2 linked regions of the Azospirillum brasilense genome follow. The protein of the gene in region 2 interacts with the protein of the main gene of each other region in a pairwise test. Links are inferred from orthologs where the notes say so. Each region holds a gene or a part of one and is shown on either strand. Other genes may lie near its edges.

Region 1 (9,430 bases), on a different replicon or contig from region 2:
GGGCGCTGAGCCGCCTGGATGAAGCCGCCAAGCACGTCGAGGTGGATTCCGAGGTTCTCGAGAAACTGAAATACGCCAAGGAGACGTTGAGCGTCCGCCTGTCCGTGCGCATGGACGACGGTTCGCGGCGCTCCTTCCCGGCGTGGCGGTGCCGCTACGACGACACGCGCGGCCCGACCAAGGGCGGCATCCGCTTCCACCCGAGTTCCAACGTGGAGGAAGTGACCACGCTGGCCTTCTGGATGACCTTCAAGTGCGCGGTGATGAACCTGCCCTACGGCGGGGGCAAGGGCGCGGTGAAGGTCGATCCGCACAGCCTGTCCAAGTCGGAGCTGGAGCGCCTGTCGCGGGCCTATGTCCAGGCCTTCGCCGGCATGATCGGACCCGACCGCGACATCCCGGCGCCGGACGTCTACACCAACTCCATGATCATGGGGTGGATGGCCGACGAGTACAGCTCCATCGTCCGCCAGCCGAGCCCGGCGGTCATCACCGGCAAGCCGCTGCCGCTCGGCGGTTCGCTCGGGCGCGACGACGCGACCGCGCGCGGCGGCTATTACCTGATCAAGCATCTGGAAGAGGATCTGCGCCTGTCCGGATCGGCCCGCCGGGTGGTGATCCAGGGCTACGGCAACGCCGGCTTCCACATCGCCCGTCTGCTGCACGCGGACGGCTACCGCATCGTCGGCCTGTCCGACTCCCGTGGCGCCATCGTCTGCGAGGAGGGGCTGGACCCGCAGGCCGTGCAGACGGCCAAGGAGCGCGGCGGTTCGGTGACCGCCTATACCGAGAACGGCGCCCGCGCGGTGACCGGCGACGAACTGCTGGGCACCGCGTGCGAGATCCTGGTCCCCGCGGCGCTGGAGGATCAGATCCACAGGGGCAACGCCGGGCTCATCAAGGCGCGGGTCGTCCTGGAACTCGCCAACGGCCCGGTCACGCCGGACGCCGACCGCATCCTGAACGAGTCCGGTGTCATCGTCCTCCCCGACATTCTGGCGAACGCCGGCGGCGTGACGGTGTCCTACTTCGAGTGGGTGCAGAACCGCCAGGGCTACTATTGGGGCCTCGACGAGATTCACGAGCGCCTTCGCGTGATCATGGAGACCGAGGGTCGCCGGGTTTGGAACATGGGCACGACCAAGGACATTCCGATGCGCACGGCGGCCTACGCCCACGCGCTGGAACGGCTGTCGAAGGCCATCGCCGCGCATGGAACGCAGCCGTTCTTCGTCGGCTGATCCGTGCGTCGCGGGGACGGGAGCCCGCCGGGCTCCCACCCATCGCATAGGCGAACACGCCGGGTGGACGTATAGTCCGTGCCTCGTCCACCCGTTCCGTTCCGCCCGTGCAGCCTGAAAGACCGCTTTGAGATGCCATTTCCGCCCGCCAGCCGTGCGACGGGAGCGCCAGCCATCCTGACCGGCCGGGACATGGTCGTGCTGTCGCTCGCCTTCCTGGCGGCCTATCTGCCCATCGACTGGCTGACCTTCATCCACCCCCGCCCGAGCCTCAACATCACGCCGTGGAACCCGCCGGCGGGGCTCTACATGGCCCTTCTGCTGTGGACCGGCGCGCGCGGCCTGCCGATGGTCTACGCCACGCTGATCCTGGCCGATCTGGTGGTGCGGGGGCATCCGGCCTCGGTCTCCTCGCTGCTGCTCTCGAACCTCGCCATCGTTGCCGGGTACGGGGCGGCCGCCCATGTGCTGCGCCACCGGGTGGCGATCGGTCTGGCGTTGAACCGGGTGCGCGATGTCGGCTGGCTGGTCGGCGTCACCTTCCTGAGCGCCGCCGTTGTTGCCCCCGTCTTCGTCGGCGTGTTCGTCCTGGACGGGGCCTTGCCCGCGGCCGACCTGCCGACGCTGGCGTTCCAATACTGGTTGGGCGACGCCATCGGCATCGCCGTGGTCACGCCCTTCGTCCTCCTCCTGCACCGACCGGACCAGACGCCCGCCTGGAGCGTGCCGAAGACGCCCACCGCCGCCCAGACGGCCGCCATCGCCGCAGCTCTCCTGCTGGTCTTCCTGCCCATCGGCGACGGTCAGTTCAACCTGTTCTACGTCTTGTTCCTGCCCCTCGTCTGGGTGGCGGTGTCGCACGGCCTGCCGGGCGCGGTGCTGGCGGCCCTGGCCATCCAAAGCGGCCTGATCGCCGGGCTGCAGGCGATCGGTCTTCCCCTGGGGGCGGTGATCTATCATCAGACGCTGATGCTGGCCCTGGCCATCACGGCCCTGTTCCTCGGCGCTCTGGTCAGCGAGCGGCGCGAGGTCGAGGTCCGGCTGCGCGAACACCAGACCGAGTTGGCCCATCTCTCCCGCCTCACGGTGACCGGGGAGATGGCTTCCGCCCTGGCCCACGAACTGAATCAGCCGCTGCTGGCCGCCATCAGCTACGCGCGCGCCGCCCAGCGCCTGCTGGAAGGCGACGACACGCCGCCGCGCGCCCACGAACTCATCGACAAGGCGGTGATCCAGGCGGAACGCGCGGGCGAGGTCATTCGCGGGCTGCGCACCTTCCTGAGCAAGGGGTCGCTTCAACTGGCGCCGGAATCGGCCAGCGAGATCCTGCGAGAGACGCTGACGCTGGTGCGGGGGGACGCGGCCTACAACCGGGTCCAGCTTCGGGTGGACATGGTGGAGCCGCTTCCCCTCGTGCTGTGCGACCGCATCCAGATCGAGCAGGTTCTTCTCAACCTCGTGCACAACAGCATCGAGGCCATCGCCGCGGCCGACAGCCCGGTGCGCGAGGTCATCCTGCGTGTCAGGGCCACGCCGCCGGACGGCCTGACCTTCGAGGTCGAGGACAGCGGTCCCGGCGTGTCGGCGGGTATGGTCGACCATCTGTACTCGCCGTTCGCCACCACGAAACCGGCGGGTATGGGGCTCGGCTTGCCCATCTGCCGCTCGATCGTCGAAAGCCACGGAGGCAGGCTGTGGCTCGGCCGCACCGGTCCGACCGGCTCCGTTTTCCAGGTCTTTCTGCCCGCAGCCCGTTCCGACACCCGGCCGTCCCATGACCCAGACCAGTAATCCCCTCACCGGCGAACCGACCGTCTTCATCATCGACGACGACGAGGCGGTCCGCGACGCGCTCTCCGTCCTTGTCGAGGTGGCCGGCCTGTCCGTGCGCACCTTCGTCAACGCGCTGGAATTCCTGCACCGCTACAGCCCGGAGCAGCCGGGCTGCGTGGTGGCCGACCTCCGCATGCCCTTCATGGACGGGCTGGAGCTTCAGGAGGAACTGTCCCGGCGCGGCTGCGGCCTGCCGGTCATCATCATCACCGCCCATGGCGAGGTGAGTTCCGCCGTCACCGCCTTCCGGTCCGGAGCCGTCGATTTTCTGGAAAAGCCGTTCGACGACGGCGTCTTCCTGCGCCGCATCCACGAGGCCTTGCAGCGCGACGCCCACCAGCGCCGGGACCGCTCCGCCGCGGAGTCCGCCTTGGCGAAGCTGGCCCTTCTCAGCCCCCGCGAACGGGATGTCGCGGCGCTGATGGTGGAGGGCTGCGCCAACAAGGCCATCGCGATCCGCCTCGGGATCGGCGTCCGCACGGTGGAAACCCACCGGGCGAACATTCTCAGCAAACTCGACATCCGCACGGTTCCGGAACTCATGCGCCTGTGGATGCACATACCGTGATGCGCATCCAGGTTATGCACGCTTGAGCGGTTGAAGCGTGCACCGGCTCAGCGCAGGAAATACTGCACCGGCACCACCAGTTCCATGCGGTCCTGCGCCACGTCCGGCGGTGGGGCCGGGAGCGGGGAGGCGCGTTCGACCAGAGCGATCGTCTCCTCGTCCAGCGCCTCGAAGCCGGAACCCTTGTGCAGCCGCACCGCCAGCACCCGCCCTTGCCGGTCGAGCGTAATGTGGACCTGCGGAACGCCCTGCTGGCGCCGCATCTGGGCGATGCGGGGGTAGCGCTTGTAGCGCTCCAGATGGCCGAGGACGGCGCCATGCCACGTCGGCAGCGCGTTGCTGTTGCGCATTACTGGCGCCGCCTGGGCCGGCGCGCCCGCGGGCGGGGCGGCGGCGGGGGCGGCGTTGGCCGGGGCTTCCGTCACCGGCTTCGGGGGAGTCTGCGGGCGCGGCTTCGGCGGTTCGGCCTTGGGCTTCGGCTTGGGCTCTTCCTTGGGCTTGGGCTTGGGCTTCGGCGGCGGCTCCGGCAGGGCGACTTCCGCCGGCACGGGCGGGGGCGGCTCCGGGGCGATCTCGGGGATGGGCTCGGGTTCCGGTTCGGGCTCGATCACCGGCTCGGGCGGCAGCTCCGGTTCGGGGAGCATCGATTCCAGCGTCGGCGGCGGCTCCGCGGCCGGTGTTTCCGGCATCGGCGGCAGGTCGAGCATCACCGCGGGCGGCGCAGCCGGCGCCTCTTCCATCGCGACGTGCCAGGACAGAGCGGCGAGTGCCAGAAGGGCGTGGGCGCCCAGCACGACCACTAGACTGCCGCCCCAGCGCGCCAGGGCGGGTGCCGTGCGCTCCTCGCCGTCCGGCAGATCGTTGGGATCGAACGTCGCCACGCTCATTTCGCGGCCGCGCCTTCCAGCCCGACCAGGGCGATCTTCAGATAGCCGGCGGCGCGCAGCGCGTTCATCACCTCGGTCAGCGCGCCGTAATCCACGCTGCGGTCGGCGCGCAGAAAGACGCGGGCGCCCTTGTCGCCGCTCGTCACCCCGTCCAGCGCCGCCGCCAGGGACTCCCGCGCCACCGGCGTGTCGCCCACCGACAGGCTTTTGTCAGCCTGGATGGTCAGGAACAGAGGCTTGTCAGGCCGCGGCTGCGGCTGGGCGGTCGAGGCCGGCAGGTCCACCGGCACGTCCACCGTCGCCAGCGGGGCCGCCACCATGAAGATGATGAGCAGAACGAGCATCACGTCGATGAAGGGCGTGACGTTGATGTCGTGCGACTCGGTGAGATCGTCGCCGTCGTCCAGACGCGCCGCCATGGTCTTACTCCGCCGCCTTGGACACGGTGCGCGGCAGGGCGCGGCGGTCCATGTCGCGGCTCAGCAGCCGCAGCACCGCTGCCGACGAGTCGCCGAGTTGGGCACGATAGCCGCCGATGGAGCGGGCGAAGCCGTTGTAGATCACCACCGCCGGGATGGCCGCAACGAGGCCGATGGCCGTCGCCAGCAGCGCTTCGGCGATGCCCGGCGCCACCACGGCGAGGTTGGTTGTCTGCGACTTGGCGATGCCGATGAAGCTGACCATGATGCCCCACACCGTGCCGAACAGCCCGACGAAGGGGGCCGTGGAACCGATGCTGGCGAGGATGCCGGTGCCGCGCATCATGCGCCGCCCCTCCGCCGCCTCGATCCGCTCCAGGCGGGAGGCCGCGCGCTCCTTCAGACCCTCCTGCGAGGGGGCGTCGGCGGACTGGTGGGCCTCGGCGATCACGGCGCGCAGGAAGGCGGTGGCCGGAGTCTTCTCGAAGCCGATGCTCTCGGCCGCCTGGGTCAGCGAACGCGCCTGCTCCAGCGCCGCCAGAGAGGCCCGCGCCTTGCGCTTGGCCTTCGACAGCTCCACCGACTTGGCGAGGAAGATGGTCCAGGTGGCCACCGAGGCCAACGCCAGCCCGATCATCACCGCCTGCACCACCGGGCTCGCCGCCATGAACATGCCCCAGGGGGACAGGTCGTGCGGCAGCGTCGCCGTCGCGGCGGTCACATGCTCCAGTCCGGCGGCCGCTCCCGCCGCAGCGTCCGGCGCCGCCAGCGGGGCGGCCAGCGCGTCGGCGGCGGGCGCCGTTACAGGCGCCGTCATGGGCGCTGCCGTGGAAGCCGGTGCCGCGGGAGCGCCGCCGTTGGTTGCGGGGGTGCCTTGCGCCCAGCCAACTCCGCTCGACAGGAAGGTGCCGGCGGCGGCCATCGCAGCGATGGAACGGGTGTGAAGCGCTGTGAACATTGGCGGTTCGAACTTCTTTGCGGCTGACTTCCTTCCTGTATAGTGCGAACGACTCTCATTTGCACCCATAAAGTGCTATATTGCTGCTATGCGACAAATGGGCAGCACGCCGGTTGTTCACGGCGTGACATGTGAACCGCAAGGGAAGATTGCGATGCCCAAGGTCCGGACCGTATCGGAACATGGCAGCTTCCGGCTCGTCGAGCGGGACGGCCGCTACGCCGTGATCGAGGCGCGTGACGGCCAGATCTACGGTCTCCACGGGGAGGCGGGGGACCGCCCCAGCGCGCCGGACCATCCGGACGCCGCCGAAGCCGTCGTCGCCCCCGGCGACTGGAACGCCGAGGATGAGGCTCGCCGCCGCTTCGAGGAGCTCACCGCCCGCGGCGAGGAACTGGCCCGCAAAATCTGGTGATCCGCATCGGGTGACCAGTGCGGGTGACCAGTGCGGTTGACCAGTGCGGTTCAGAACGCCTGGATCGCCTTTGAGGAGACCGTCCGCCACCGCGCGTCGGCGTCCTCCAGCATGGTCTGGATGTGGCCGATGTGGACCTGACCGTAGAGGATCAGGATGTTGCGGTCCGGTTCTGCCTTGATCGCCGCCACCACCTTGTCCTCGCGAAGGGTGGTCAGCGCGGGCGACAGGGCCTCGCGCACCATGGAGCCCGACGCCGTGGCGGCCAGCATGATGCGGATGGCGGCCTGGACGCGCCGCTGCACCCAGCCCGGCAGCGTGTCGTACTCGTCCCGGAGCTGCGCCAGATCGATGGTTTCCGGATCGGCCTCGTCCGGATCGTCGGGGGGCAGGGCGGCCAGCAATTGCGACAGGGTGACGTCGACGTTGCGGGCGTCCGGTCCCGGCGGGCCGATCAGGGCGCGGTTGTCCTGAAGCACCAGCCCGTCGCCGAGCAGGCTCGCCATCATCTCGTAGGGATGCTGCTTGCTGTCCGGGTTCCAGTCCGCCCCCAGGCGGCGCAGCACGTCGGCCACCCCGGCGGGGTTGGAGGAACCGTCGGGACGGACCTCCTCGTAGAAGACCAGCCAGCCTTCCTGGCGCCGCTGCGCGATGTGGCGGGCGATCGCGCCGTAGAACTCCGGCTTGGCGACATGGACCATGCCCTGCATCTCCACCTGCCGTCGCCCGTCGCTCATCACGACTCGGGACAGTTCCAGCGGGATGTGGTCGGCGATCACCGGCAGGGCGGCCACCACCCCCACGGTCAGGGTGACGAGGCCGCCGGCGAGGATGCCGACGGCGATCAGGGCGGTTCGGAGCGCGCGCTTCATGCCCCGACGCTGGCACGAAACGGGGGGCGGGGGCAACCGCTCCGCACTCAAGCGCCAAACCTCAGTCCCCAGACTTCAAATACCGACCTCCACCGCGGCGTTGACGATGTAGATCAACTCGTTGCGGTCGTTCTTGTCGGCGAGGAAGATGCCGCTGGGCGCCAGCATGCCGCCGGACACCACGTTGAAGGAGACTTGTCCATAGGGGAAGACGGCCCGGACGGCCTCCAGGTCCAGCCGGTCGGCGTCCGCCGGAACGGCGAGATGGACGCGGACCTGCATCCGGCTGGTGTCGCCATCGACCAGCGCGCGCATGCCGGGCATGGAGTTGCGCTCGATGGCGTTGCGCACCGCGCGCACCGCGGCCTTGGTCACGTCCTGACCGTGCAGATCGGCGCCCATGCCGAGTTCGACGAACATCACCTGCTTCATGGTCGTGGGTCCCTCCTCATTCGATGTTTCGGCGATTGCGCTGAGGATGCGCCAGGATCGGCGCGGCGCGGCAGTCGATCCGGCCGTTTTTTCGAACGGCGGAATGCGGTCAGCCGATCCGGAAGGCAAGATAGCTGTCGGTCCCCACCTGTCCGGGCATGGAGAGCAACCCGCCGGGGGTCTGTCCGTTGAAGGTCAGGCTGAGGTCGGTGCCGCCATTGCCGTCCAGGTCGATTCGCGCGGTGACCCCCTGATAGCCGGTGGCGCCCGCCAGATCCTCCCAAGTCAGTTTGGAGAGGGTGTCCGTCCAGCCCCAGGCGACGACCCATTCCGCCGATTGCAGGTCGGTGATGGTGGACCACGTGACGCCTTCGCCCCGCCCATCGACGTTGAAGGTGTCCGTGCCGGCTCCGCCGGTCAGGAAGTTGGAGCCCGTGCCGCCGTCCAGCACGTCGTTTCCGCCTCCGCCCTGCGCGGCGTCGTTCCCGCCGAGCAGATTCATGAAATCGCCCTGGTCGCTGCCGACCACCGCTTCCGCGGCGGCCGTTCCCAGGAACTGGTTTTTCAGGCCGGCGACCGGGCCGGAATAGGCGGCCATCCGCACCTCGTAGCTCATGGCGCCATCCTGAACGATGGCGCGCTGGTCCGACGCGGCGCGGGGCAGGGCGGCCGCAGCCTCCTGCCGGGTGACCGTGCGGTCGGCAAAGACCAGCCGTTCGATGTCGCGCAGCCGGTCGGTGCCGCCGGCCCCGGTGACCGTCAGCTCCGCTCCGCTCCCCAACGGATCGCTGGTCACGAACGCGTTGGCGGAGGGGAAGTTGTAGAAGGCCGTGTTGGTGCCGGTTCCGCCGTCGAGAAGATCGTCGCCGCCTCCACCGGCCAGCGTGTCGTCCCCCGCGGCACCCATCAGCGTGTCGGCAAAGGCCGAGCCGGTCAAGCGGTCGCCAGCCGATCCCCCGATGACGGTCTCGATGCGGGTTCCGTAGCCGACGAAAAACTGGTTCTGGGCGAGAATCGAGGAGGCCTGCGCCGAGAACCATCCCCAGCCGCCCGTCAGGTCGACAGTGACAGGAACGTCCGCACCCGCAGCGGACAGGGTGTCGTTGCCCCCGCCGTCCCAGAGGTAGCGTCCCGACGCCCCCGGTGTCAGGAGATACAGGTCGTCGCCCGAGCGCACGGCGGGGTTGGGACCGTAGAGGCGCTGGATCGCGGCGACGTCATAGACGCCCAGCCCGCCGGGCCAGACGCCGTAATAGGACATGATCGTGTTGGTCCGGTTGTCCTCGGACGGAGGCAGGAAGGGCGGGGTGCCGCTGCCCGTGCCGTTGTAGTCGCCGGGATGCTTCAGGCCCAAAGCATGGCCGATCTCGTGCACATAGGTGCGGTAGCCGGCCGATTCGGGGTCGAGGTAGATGTAGGAGCCCGCCGGGTTGGGGTAGTAGGCCATGCCGGAGGCGCCGAAGGCGTCGAGCTGGCTCATGTGGAATTGCAGGTTGGCGGTCATCGGCGCCGCCGTTTCCACGAAGGCGAGGTTGGCGACGGCGCTCCACTCCCCCATCGCCTGCAACGCCATGGCCTTCTGGCTGTCGTTGAGGGGACGGAAGCCGGGCACGTAGCGGATGCCGGCATCCACAACCCAGCCGTAGGTCAAGCTGTAGGGCGCCGTCGCGGCAATGTCCGGCGGTACGCCCCAGCGGCGCCCGCTGTCGAACGCTCGGACGAACAGCGGGTCGCCGACGCCGCCCGTCGTCCGGCCGGCCGTTTCCATCGCCGGGCCTGAAACGTCATCGAAGCCCGAAACGTCA
Region 2 (9,531 bases):
CCGAAGACGCTGAAGGAAACGGCGCCGTGACCATCTTCATCTTCGTCGGCAGCCTTCTGGGCGCGATGGCGCTGGGGCTGCCCGTCGCCTTCGCGCTGATCGTCTCCGGCCTCGCTTTGATGGCCTTCATGGGGATGCTCGACCCCCAGATTGTCGTGCAGAGCATGTGGGACGGCGCCAACAGCTTCCCGCTGCTTGCCGTGCCCTTCTTCATGCTGGCCGGCGAGTTCATGAACGCCGGCGGCATGTCCCGGCGCATCATCGCCATGGCGATGGCCTGGGTCGGCCACCTGCGCGGCGGGCTGGGGTTCGTCGCGGTGTTCGCGGCGATCCTGATGGCCTCGCTGTCCGGCTCGGCGGTGGCGGACACGGCGGCTCTCGCCTCCATCCTGCTGCCGATGATGCGGCAGGCGGGCTACGACATCCACCGCTCCGGCGGGCTGATCGCGGCGGGCGGCATCATCGCGCCGGTCATTCCGCCGTCGATCGGCATGATCCTGTACGGCGTCGCCGGGCAGGTCTCGATCACCAAGCTGTTCCTGGCCGGCATCGTGCCGGGAATCATGATGGGCGTGGCGCTTCTGGTCACCTGGTGGTGGCTGGCCCGCCGCGAGATCCTGACCACGCCGCCCAAGGTTCCGCTGCGCGAGCGGCTGCGGCTGACCGCCGACGCCTTCTGGGCGATGCTGCTTCCGGTGGTCATCATCGGCGGGCTGAAGACCGGTGTCTTCACGCCGACCGAGGCGGCGGTGGTCGCCGCGGTCTACGCCATGTTCGTCGGGCTGGTCATCTACCGCGAACTGAAGATCGCCGACCTGTACGGTCTGATGCTGTCCGCGGCAAAGACGACGGCTGTGGTGATGTTCCTGGTGGCGGCGGCGGGCATCTCCGCCTGGCTGATCACCGCGTCCAACATCCCGGCCCAGCTCGCCGATCTGCTGGCCCCGGTGATGGACAACCGGCTTCTGCTGATGGTCGCGCTGATGGTCATCGTGCTGATCGTCGGCACCGCGCTGGACTTCGCGCCGACCATCCTGCTGATGGTTCCCGTGCTGATGCCGATCATCAAACAGGCGGGCATCGACCCGGTCTACTTCGGCGTCCTCTTCATCATGAACAACGCCATCGGCCTGATCACCCCGCCGGTCGGCACGGTGCTGAACGTGGTCTGCGGCGTCGGACGCATGTCGATGTCGAACCTGATGAAGGGCGTCGGCCCCTTCCTGCTGGCGCAGACCGCCGTGCTGTTCCTGCTGGTGCTGTTCCCGGAGCTGGTGATGGCGCCGCTCGCCTGGTTCACGGCGCGGTGACGGCCCCCGATGCCCCAGGGACGTGAAGGCGGGTTTGAAGGCGGGGGAGGCGCGGTGTTAAAATGTCGGACCTGACGCGGCGCCTCCGTCTGCGGCGATTCACTGAGGAACGGTCTTCCATGCTCGACGGCAGCGGTCCCCTCGACACGGCCTCCATCGGCGAGCAGGTCACCGAGCGGCTGAGGAGCGAGATCATCTCCGGCCGGCTGGCGCCGGGATCGCGGCTGATGCTGGACCAGTACAAGGCGCTGTGGAACATCAGCATCACGCCGCTGCGCGACGCCGCCAAACGGCTGGAGGCGGACGGGCTGGTCCACATCTACCCGCGGCGCGGCATCTTCGTGGCGGAGATCGATCGCAACGCCCTGATGGAGGTGTTCCAGCTCCGCATCGCCCTGGAGCCGCTGGTGACGGAGCTGGCCACCCCCCATGCTCCGGAGGCGGAGGTGGAGGCGATGACCGAAGCCTACATCGCCGCTGGCCGGCCCGCTCCGGAGGAGGAGCGGCAGGCCCGCCTGCAGGAGGTGGACGAGGTCATCCACGACTTCGTGCTGGCCCACTGCCCCAACCAGCGGCTGGCCCGCATCATGGCGACGCTGAGGGACTCGGTAGCCTGGTGCCGGAACGCGGTGATCGAGAAGGTGCCGAACGCCTTCGATCCTTCGCTGGAGGAGCACATCGCCATCTGCAAGGCGCTGCGCGCCAAGGACGCCGAGGCGGCGGCGGCGGCGATGCGCGACCACCTGATCGCCACCCGCGACCGCACGTTGAAGGCCATGGAGGGTCGCTCATAGACGATAGCAGGGCCGCCGATCATTGCGAATGATACGCATTCTAATTATAATGCGCCGTCATGCACCGGCCATGGCGTGGCCAAGCCGGTTGTCTGTGGAGGAACGGGGCTGGCCATGCCCGATCAGCATCGCACGAAGGCACCGGTTCCTGGCTTGGTGGCGCATGGTTGACACCGCCAAGCCGACGCTCGACGCCGTTTTCATCGGACACCGTGGGGCTCTTGTCCGGCTGTTGGCCCGCATGGTCGGCAGCGCCGCCACTGCCGAGGATCTGGCACAGGAGGCCTATCTCAAGGTGCGGGCGGCGGAACGCGACCGGCCGGTGGATTATCCGGCGCCTTTCCTGTTCCAGACGGCGCGCAATCTGGCCCTCGACCATTTGCGGCGGGAGCGCCGGAACGCCGTCGTCGTGACTCAGGACATCACCCCCGAGGGCCTGGAGGCGGTCGCCGCCCCCCTGCCCTCCCCGGAAACCGAGGCCGGCGACCGCCAGCGGCTGGCCCGCATGGAGACCGCGCTGGCGGCTTTGAGCGAGCGGCAGCGCCGCATCCTTCTGCTGAACCGGATGGAGGGCTTGTCCCACGCGCAGATCGCCGAACGGCTCGACGTCTCGGTCAGCACGGTGCAAAAGGACCTGAAGACCGCCCTGCTCGCCTGCCTGGAGGTTTTCGCCCGGCTTGATCGTGAAGGCCGGCCCGATCGTGAAGGGTTGCGGGTTTCCGCCGGCTCGAACGTCTTACAAGGTGAAAGACCGTGACGGCACCACACGCGGGTCCCATGCCTGACGACACCGACCCCTCCCTGCCGCTGGAGCAGGCGCTCGACTGGTTCATCCGTCTGCAGGCGGAGGACGCGGACGAGGAGTGCCGCCAAGCCTGCGCCGCCTGGTGCGCCGCCCACCCCCGCAATGCCCGCGCCTGGGACCTGGCGCAGGCCATGTGGGCCTCGCCGCTCCTGACCGACGCGCTGGTGGCAACCGCGGCTCCGGACGTTGTGCCGGAACCCCACGCACCGGCGCCCAAACCGCCGGAAACGATTCGCTGGCCCACCGCCGGAGCGTCTGCCCGCGACCGAACCCGATCGCGCGCCCAGCTCCGCCATCCGGTGCGACGGCGCACAATGGCGTGGGCGGCGGCGGTGACGGTGGCGGTCGGGCTGGGCTGGGCCGCCGACCTGCCGTTGCGTCTGCAGGCCGATCATCGCACCGTAACCGGCGTTCAGGAGCGTGTGATGCTGGCCGACGGATCGCAGGTGCTGATGGACACCGGCACGGCGCTGGCCACCGACATCGTGGGCAGCGAGCGGCGGACCCGGTTGCTGCGCGGGGCCGCCTTCTTCGAGGTAACGCCCGACCCCGCCCGTCCCTTCCGGGTCTCCGCCGGTTCCGCCGTCGTGACCGTGGTCGGCACCGCCTTCGCCGTCCGTTATCTGGACAACCGGGTGACGGTGACGGTGCGCCACGGCACCGTGGACGTGGCGCGTCCCGACGGTCCCGCCGTCCGCCTGCGCGCGGGCGAGGAGGTGGTGGTCACCGCGTCGGGAGTCGGCGCCGGGCATCCCGCCGACCTGTCGGCGGCGCTCGGCTGGGTCGATGGCCGGCTGGTCTTCGAGGACCGCCCCCTGCGCGAGGTTCTGGAGGAGCTGGACCGCTATTATCCGGGCCTGATCGTGGTTCCCGATTCCCTTGCCGACCGGCGGATCACCGGGAATTACCGGCTGGACGATCCGGTGCGGACGGCGACGGCCCTGGCCGGGCTGGTGCGGGCCGAGACCCTGCGGCTGTCCGACGCCCTGCTGATCCTGCGCCCGCGCCCCTGATCCGCCGGTTTTCCCCTCCACCCGCGCCAAGCCCCGAAAAAAATTTCTGCTTTTCGCGATCCCCGAACGTCAGGTCGACACGGCTTTTAGGAATGCGTCGCAATTGCAATTAGCGGCGCCGGTCCGGCCGGTTGAGACGTCGCGATCATGGGGAAAGCGTTACGATGGGTGCGGGGATCACGGATAAGGGTGCACGGGGGCGTCGGGGGACGGCCCTGCTGCGGGCGGTGCTGCTGTCGTCGGCGGTGACCGGATTGGGCATGGCGGGGGGCGCGTCGGGAAGCATCGCCCTGGCGGCGCCGGCGAAGAGCGGCGGGCAGGTGGCTGGCGGGCAGGTGGCCCAGGCCTCCGGTCAGATGGGAGGACAAACGGCGGGGCAGCGGTTCGACATCGCCCCGCAGGGGCTGGTCACGGCCCTCAACGCCTTCAGCACGGTCAGCGGATGGGAGGTCGGCTTCCCGGCCGAGGTGGCGCGCGGCCTGTCCTCGCCCGGCGTGTCGGGAACCATGAGCGCCGACGAGGCGCTGCGCCGCCTGCTGTCCGGCACCGGCGTGTCGTACCAGATGACCGGCCCCGGCCGCGCCGTGCTGTCGCGGCCGCAGACCGGCGAGACGGTGCTGGACCCGGTGACCGTCGAAGGCACGCGCGAGCGGGCGACCGGCCCGGTCATGGGCTACGCCGCCCGCCAGAGCGCCACCGCCACCAAGACCGACACGCCGATCCTGGAAACGCCGCAGTCGATCTCCGTCGTCACCCGCGACCAGATGGACGCCCAGGCGGTGCGGAGTCTGGCCGACGTCCTGAACTACACCTCCGGCGTCACAACCGCCCGCAACGGCGGCTCCTCCTCCTTCGGCGGCGACGGCATCTCGGTGCGCGGCTTCGGCGGCAACGGCACCACCGGCGTGTCCTTCAACGAATATCTCGACGGGCTGCGGCTGAAGGGCAGCGGCTTCCTGACCTCCGGCATCGACCCGTACCTGTTCGAGCGGGTCGAGGTGCTGAAGGGCCCGGCCTCGGTGCTGTTCGGCCAGACCAGCCCCGGCGGTCTGGTCAACATGGTGACCAAGCAGCCCTCCCCCGACGCTCGGCATGAAATCCTGCTGCAGGCCGGCAACCAGGGCCGCAAGCAGGCCGCGCTGGACGTCGGCGGCGACGTGACCGGCGACGGTCGGCTCTCCTACCGGTTCGCCGGCGTCGCGCTGGACACCGACACCCAGACCGACATCGCGGAGCGCCGCCGGCTGGCCGCCGCCCCGACCGTGACCATCCGGCCGACCGACGACACCAGCCTGACCCTGATCGGCCTCTACCAGCGCGACAATTACGACGATTCGCCGCTGAACTACCTGCCGGCCCAGGGCACCGTGCTGCCCAACCCCAACGGCACGCTGCCGACCAAGCTCTTCACGGGCGATCCCAACTTCAACACCTGGGACCGCAAGACCATGAGCGTCGGCTATCGCTTCGAACACCGGTTCGACGAGCGCTGGACGGTGCGGCAAAACGCCCGCTACCTGCACAACGACCTCGACCTCAAGCAGGTCTACGCGTCCGGCCTGCTGCCCGACCTGCGCACCACGCGGCGCACCACCTTCTCGGCCCGCGAGCGCGCCCACGACCTGACCATCGACAACCAGCTCCAGGTGACCGTCGACACCGGCCCGCTGCGCCACACCATGCTGGCCGGCGTCGACCACCAGCGGCTGAGGAGCGACACGCTGCGTGGGCAGGCGGCGGCGCCGAACCTCGACCTGTTCAACCCGGTCTACGGGCTGCCGATCGCCACCCCGCCGATCTACCAGAGCACCGCCACCCGCATCACCCAGACCGGCATCTACGCCCAGGACCAGATCAAGTGGGGCGGGCTCGCCGTCCTGCTGGGCGGGCGCAAGGACTGGGCCGAGACGCAGCAGCGCAACCGGCTGAACCAGGGGCGGACGTCGCAGCAGGACGACGCCTTCACCGGCCGCGTCGGCGCACTCTATCTGTTCGACAATGGCTTGGCGCCCTACGCCAGCTATTCGGAATCCTTCGAGCCGACCTCCGGCAGCGATTTCTTCGGCAACCCGTTCGAGCCGACCACCGGCCAGCAGTACGAGGCCGGTCTGAAATACGAGCCGCCGGGCTCCGGCAGCCTGTTCACCCTGTCGGCCTTCACCATCACCCAGCAGAACGTCACCACCGCCGACCCGCTGCACACCAACTACAACATCCAGACCGGCGAGGTCCGTTCCCGCGGCTTCGAGGCGGAGGCGCGTGTCAGCCTCGCCGCCGGACTGAACGCGGTGGCCAGCTACACCTTCCTCGACGCCGAGGTGACGAAGAGCAACGGCGCCGACCGCGGCAAGCGGCCGGTCGCCGTGCCGACCCATTCGGCCTCGGCCTGGGGCGACTACACGGTGCAGGACGGCCCGCTGGCCGGCCTGGGCGGCGGGCTCGGCCTGCGCTACGTCGGCTTCACCTACGGCGATCCGGCCAACAGCTTCAAGGTGCCGGCCCACACGCTGGTCGACGCCGCCCTGCGCTACGACCTGTCCTATCTGAACCCGCAGCTTCAGGGCATTCAGGCGGCGATCAACGCCAGCAACCTCTTCGACAAGGAGTATGTCGCGGCCTGCTCGCGGGCGACCAACTGCTACTACGGCCTGCGCCGCACCGTGATCGGCTCGCTGAAGTATTCCTGGTGACGCGAAAGACCGAGATCGCGCTGCGGGTCGTGACCGCCGTCGGCGGCGGCTACGCCCTGGCGGCGGGAACGGCGGCGGCGCTGTCCCTGGCGCTGCCGGCCGTGCAGGACCGGGCGGAGGCGGTGCTGACCGCCACCATGGCGGCGCTGCTGCCCTGCGTCCTGACCGTGGTGATGGTGTTCGCCGCGGCCAGCGCCCTGCGCGCCCTTGCCTGGACCGCCGGCCTGACGGCGGCACTCTGGGCGGCGGTCTCACTGTTGAAAAGCATGACGGGAACCGGGGTATGAACGGCAGTTTTCGCCTGTCGATGACGTGGCTGCACAATTGGGGCGGGCTGGTGGTCGGCTGGCTGCTGTTCTGCGTCTTCCTGACCGGAACCACCGCTTATGCCCGCTTCGAGATCACCCGCTGGATGCAGCCCGAGCGGGTCGAAGCGACCAACAGCCCCGACGCGGCGGCGGCGGCGATCACCACCCTGTCGCGCGAGGCTCCGCAGGCCCGCCGCTGGCTGATCACGCTGCCGGACGAGCGGCGGACCGCGACCCAGGTCTATGTCTACAACCCGCCGGGGATACAGCCTGCCTTCCGCAAGCTGGCGCTGGAGCCGGCGGACGGGCGCCCCTTGCAGGCGCGGGCGACCTTCGGCGGCGATTTCCTCTATTACTTCCACTTCGACCTGCGCGTTCCCGGCCTGGTCGGGCGCTATCTGATCGGCGCCGCCGGGGTGGCCCTGCTGGTGGCGCTGATCACCGGCTTCGTGATCCACCGGCGGGTCTTCTGGGATTTCTTCGCCTTCCGCCCCAACCGCTCGCGCACGCGGCTGTGGATGGACGTGCACAACGCCCTGGGCATCATCGTGCTTCCCTACCACGCGCTGATCACCGTGACCGGGCTGGTGCCGTTGATGATACTCTACATGCCCTGGGGCCTGCAGGCGGCCTTCGGTGACCGGCCGGCCGCATTCAACACCGCCGTTTACGCCGAACCGGTGCCGCCGGCCCCCGCGGGACGGGCCGCCCCCCTGACCGCCATCGCGCCGCTGCTGGCGGAGGCGGAGCGGCAGTGGGACGGTGGGCGGCCGGGATGGATCGTCATCGACAACCCGGGCGACGACGCCGCCACCATCCTTCTCAAGCGCACCGACTCCGACCGGGTGGTGATCACGGCGGAAGCCATCCTGTTCGACGGCACGACCGGCGCGGTGCGCACGGTCTGGGAGGGGACGGGCGGGGCCGCCGCGACGCGGGCCGGCGCCTACGGCCTGCACATGATGCGCTTCGCCGACACGCCGCTGCGGCTGGCGATGATCCTGTGCGGGCTGGCCGGCACCGCGATGATCGGCACCGGGCAGGTCTACTGGATCATCAAGCGGCGCAAGCGGGAGGCCACCCCGTCCTTCGGCCTGCGGCTGGCCGACGGCGCCAATCTGGCGGTGATGGTCGGGCTGCCCATCGCCATCGCCGCCTATTTCTGGGCCAACCGGCTGCTGCCCGCTGGTCTGGCCGGTCGGGAGACCTTGGAGGCCGTCGCTTTCTTCGCCGCGTGGTTTCTGGCGGCCCTGCACCCGGCGCTGCGCGGTGCCCAGCGGGCCTGGGGCGAGCAGCTGGCGACGGCGGCTCTGCTGTGGACCGCTCTGCCGCTGATGAATGCCCTGACCAGCGAGGCCCATCTCGGGGTGACGCTTGCGCGCGGGCTGTGGGGTGTGGCCGGCATCGACCTGTCCGCCCTGGCGACCGGCGCCCTGTTCGCGCTGTTGGCCTGGCGCCGCCTCCGTGCGGCACCCCGTGGCGTCGACCGTCCGCAGGGGGCGCTGGCGCGCCGTGGTCTCTGACCTTCCCTTGGGAGGATGATCACCGGACGGCGTGACGATTGAGCGCGAGGGCGATCGGCTCCGACAGGCCGGTGAAGGTGCCGAACGTCAGGAAGGCGGGCGGCAGCAGCGAGCCGACCGCCCTCGGACGGCGGCAGGGGGTCAGGCGGAGAACGGCGCGACGCGGTAGCGCGCGGCGGGTTCGCTGCGGGACAGGTTGGGCAGCATCGCCTGACGGGCGGCCTCGTAGGCGTGCCACTGGGCGGCATCCGGAAGGGCCGGGATGGTCACCAGTTCGCCCGCGTCGAGCCCGGCCAGCGCCGCATCGACCATGGCGTCGGCGGGCATGACGATCTCGCCCGGCAGATGCTCCACCGGCGTGCCGGCGGTCCCCCAGAAATCGGTGGCCGTGGCGCCGGGAAGCACCGCCTGGATCCGCAGTCCCTTGGCGGCCAGCTCGTGGTGCAGCGATTGGGTCAGCGCCAGGACGAAGGCCTTGGCCCCGCCATAGACGCCGTTAAGGATTTCCGGCCCGATCGCGACGATGGAGGCGATGTTGACAATCGTGCCGCGTCCGCGCGCCACGAAGGCCGGCGCGGCCGCGTAGGTCAGCCGCATCAGCGCCGTCACGTCGAGGTCGATCATCCGCTCCATGGCATCGACGTCGGCCGAGAGCAGAGGGGCCGTCGCGCCGATTCCGGCGTTGTTGACCAGCGTGGTGATGCTGGCGTCGGTCGCCAGCACCGTCTCCACCGCGCGCCGGTCGGCCTTGTCGCCCAGGTCGGCGGCGACGACCTCGACGGAGCGGCCGGTGCGGTCGGCGATCTGCGCCGCGAGGCCGGCGAGCTTGCCACGGTTGCGGGCCACCAGGATCAGATCGTGGCCGCGGTCGGCCAGACGGTTGGCGTAGATTGCGCCGATGCCGGAGGACGCGCCGGTGACGAGCGCGGTGCCGAGAGGGGAAAGGCTCATGGGTCTGTGTCCTGTCTGCGGGCCGCGTCGTTGCCGCCCGGGGTGAGGACATGTTTAAAACACTTGGCGCTTGGCCTGAATGTCGTATATCCCTCCTTTTCAGCCGCGAGAGGATTCCGCTATGCGCATCGGCTTCG

Evidence for each region.
Region 1: the proteins of H1Q64_RS25070 (region 2) and H1Q64_RS28640 interact in binary tests that used the Escherichia coli proteins (3 or more experiments, as listed by UniProt). The link is inferred for Azospirillum brasilense from one-to-one orthologs.

What each region holds. Positions count from the first base shown.
Region 1 is NZ_CP059452.1:475,582-485,011, reverse strand. What follows is about bases 2,610-5,582. They hold H1Q64_RS28640 (energy transducer TonB), read right to left. Parts: upstream 4,530-5,582; coding sequence 3,690-4,529; downstream 2,610-3,689. Other genes in these bases: exbB (tonB-system energizer ExbB), read right to left, coding at 4,953-5,582; exbD (TonB system transport protein ExbD), read right to left, coding at 4,526-4,948; H1Q64_RS28645 (response regulator transcription factor), read left to right, coding at 3,016-3,642; H1Q64_RS28650 (ATP-binding protein), read left to right, coding at 2,610-3,032. Outside these bases: H1Q64_RS28655 (Glu/Leu/Phe/Val family dehydrogenase), read left to right, coding at 1-1,241; more of H1Q64_RS28650, read left to right, coding at 1,374-2,609; more of exbB, read right to left, coding at 5,583-5,906; H1Q64_RS28625 (hypothetical protein), read left to right, coding at 6,061-6,321; H1Q64_RS28620 (hypothetical protein), read right to left, coding at 6,372-7,193; H1Q64_RS28615 (Lin0512 family protein), read right to left, coding at 7,269-7,625; H1Q64_RS34045 (reprolysin-like metallopeptidase), read right to left, coding at 7,735-9,393. UniProt on the Escherichia coli protein: Interacts with outer membrane receptor proteins that carry out high-affinity binding and energy dependent uptake into the periplasmic space of specific substrates such as cobalamin, and various iron compounds (such as iron dicitrate, enterochelin, aerobactin, etc.).
Region 2 is NZ_CP059451.1:501,242-510,772, forward strand. The notes cover bases 3,776-6,849. They hold H1Q64_RS25070 (TonB-dependent siderophore receptor), read left to right. Parts: upstream 3,776-4,086; coding sequence 4,087-6,612; downstream 6,613-6,849. Other genes in these bases: H1Q64_RS25065 (FecR family protein), read left to right, coding at 3,776-3,922; H1Q64_RS25075 (hypothetical protein), read left to right, coding at 6,609-6,849. Also shown: H1Q64_RS25045 (TRAP transporter small permease), read left to right, coding at 1-30; H1Q64_RS25050 (TRAP transporter large permease), read left to right, coding at 27-1,310; H1Q64_RS25055 (GntR family transcriptional regulator), read left to right, coding at 1,430-2,104; H1Q64_RS25060 (RNA polymerase sigma factor), read left to right, coding at 2,268-2,861; more of H1Q64_RS25065, read left to right, coding at 2,882-3,775; more of H1Q64_RS25075, read left to right, coding at 6,850-6,899; H1Q64_RS25080 (PepSY-associated TM helix domain-containing protein), read left to right, coding at 6,896-8,443; H1Q64_RS25085 (SDR family NAD(P)-dependent oxidoreductase), read right to left, coding at 8,585-9,394; H1Q64_RS25090 (GlxA family transcriptional regulator), read left to right, coding at 9,516-9,531. UniProt on the Escherichia coli protein: Involved in the uptake of iron in complex with ferrichrome, a hydroxamate-type siderophore. Binds and transports ferrichrome-iron across the outer membrane.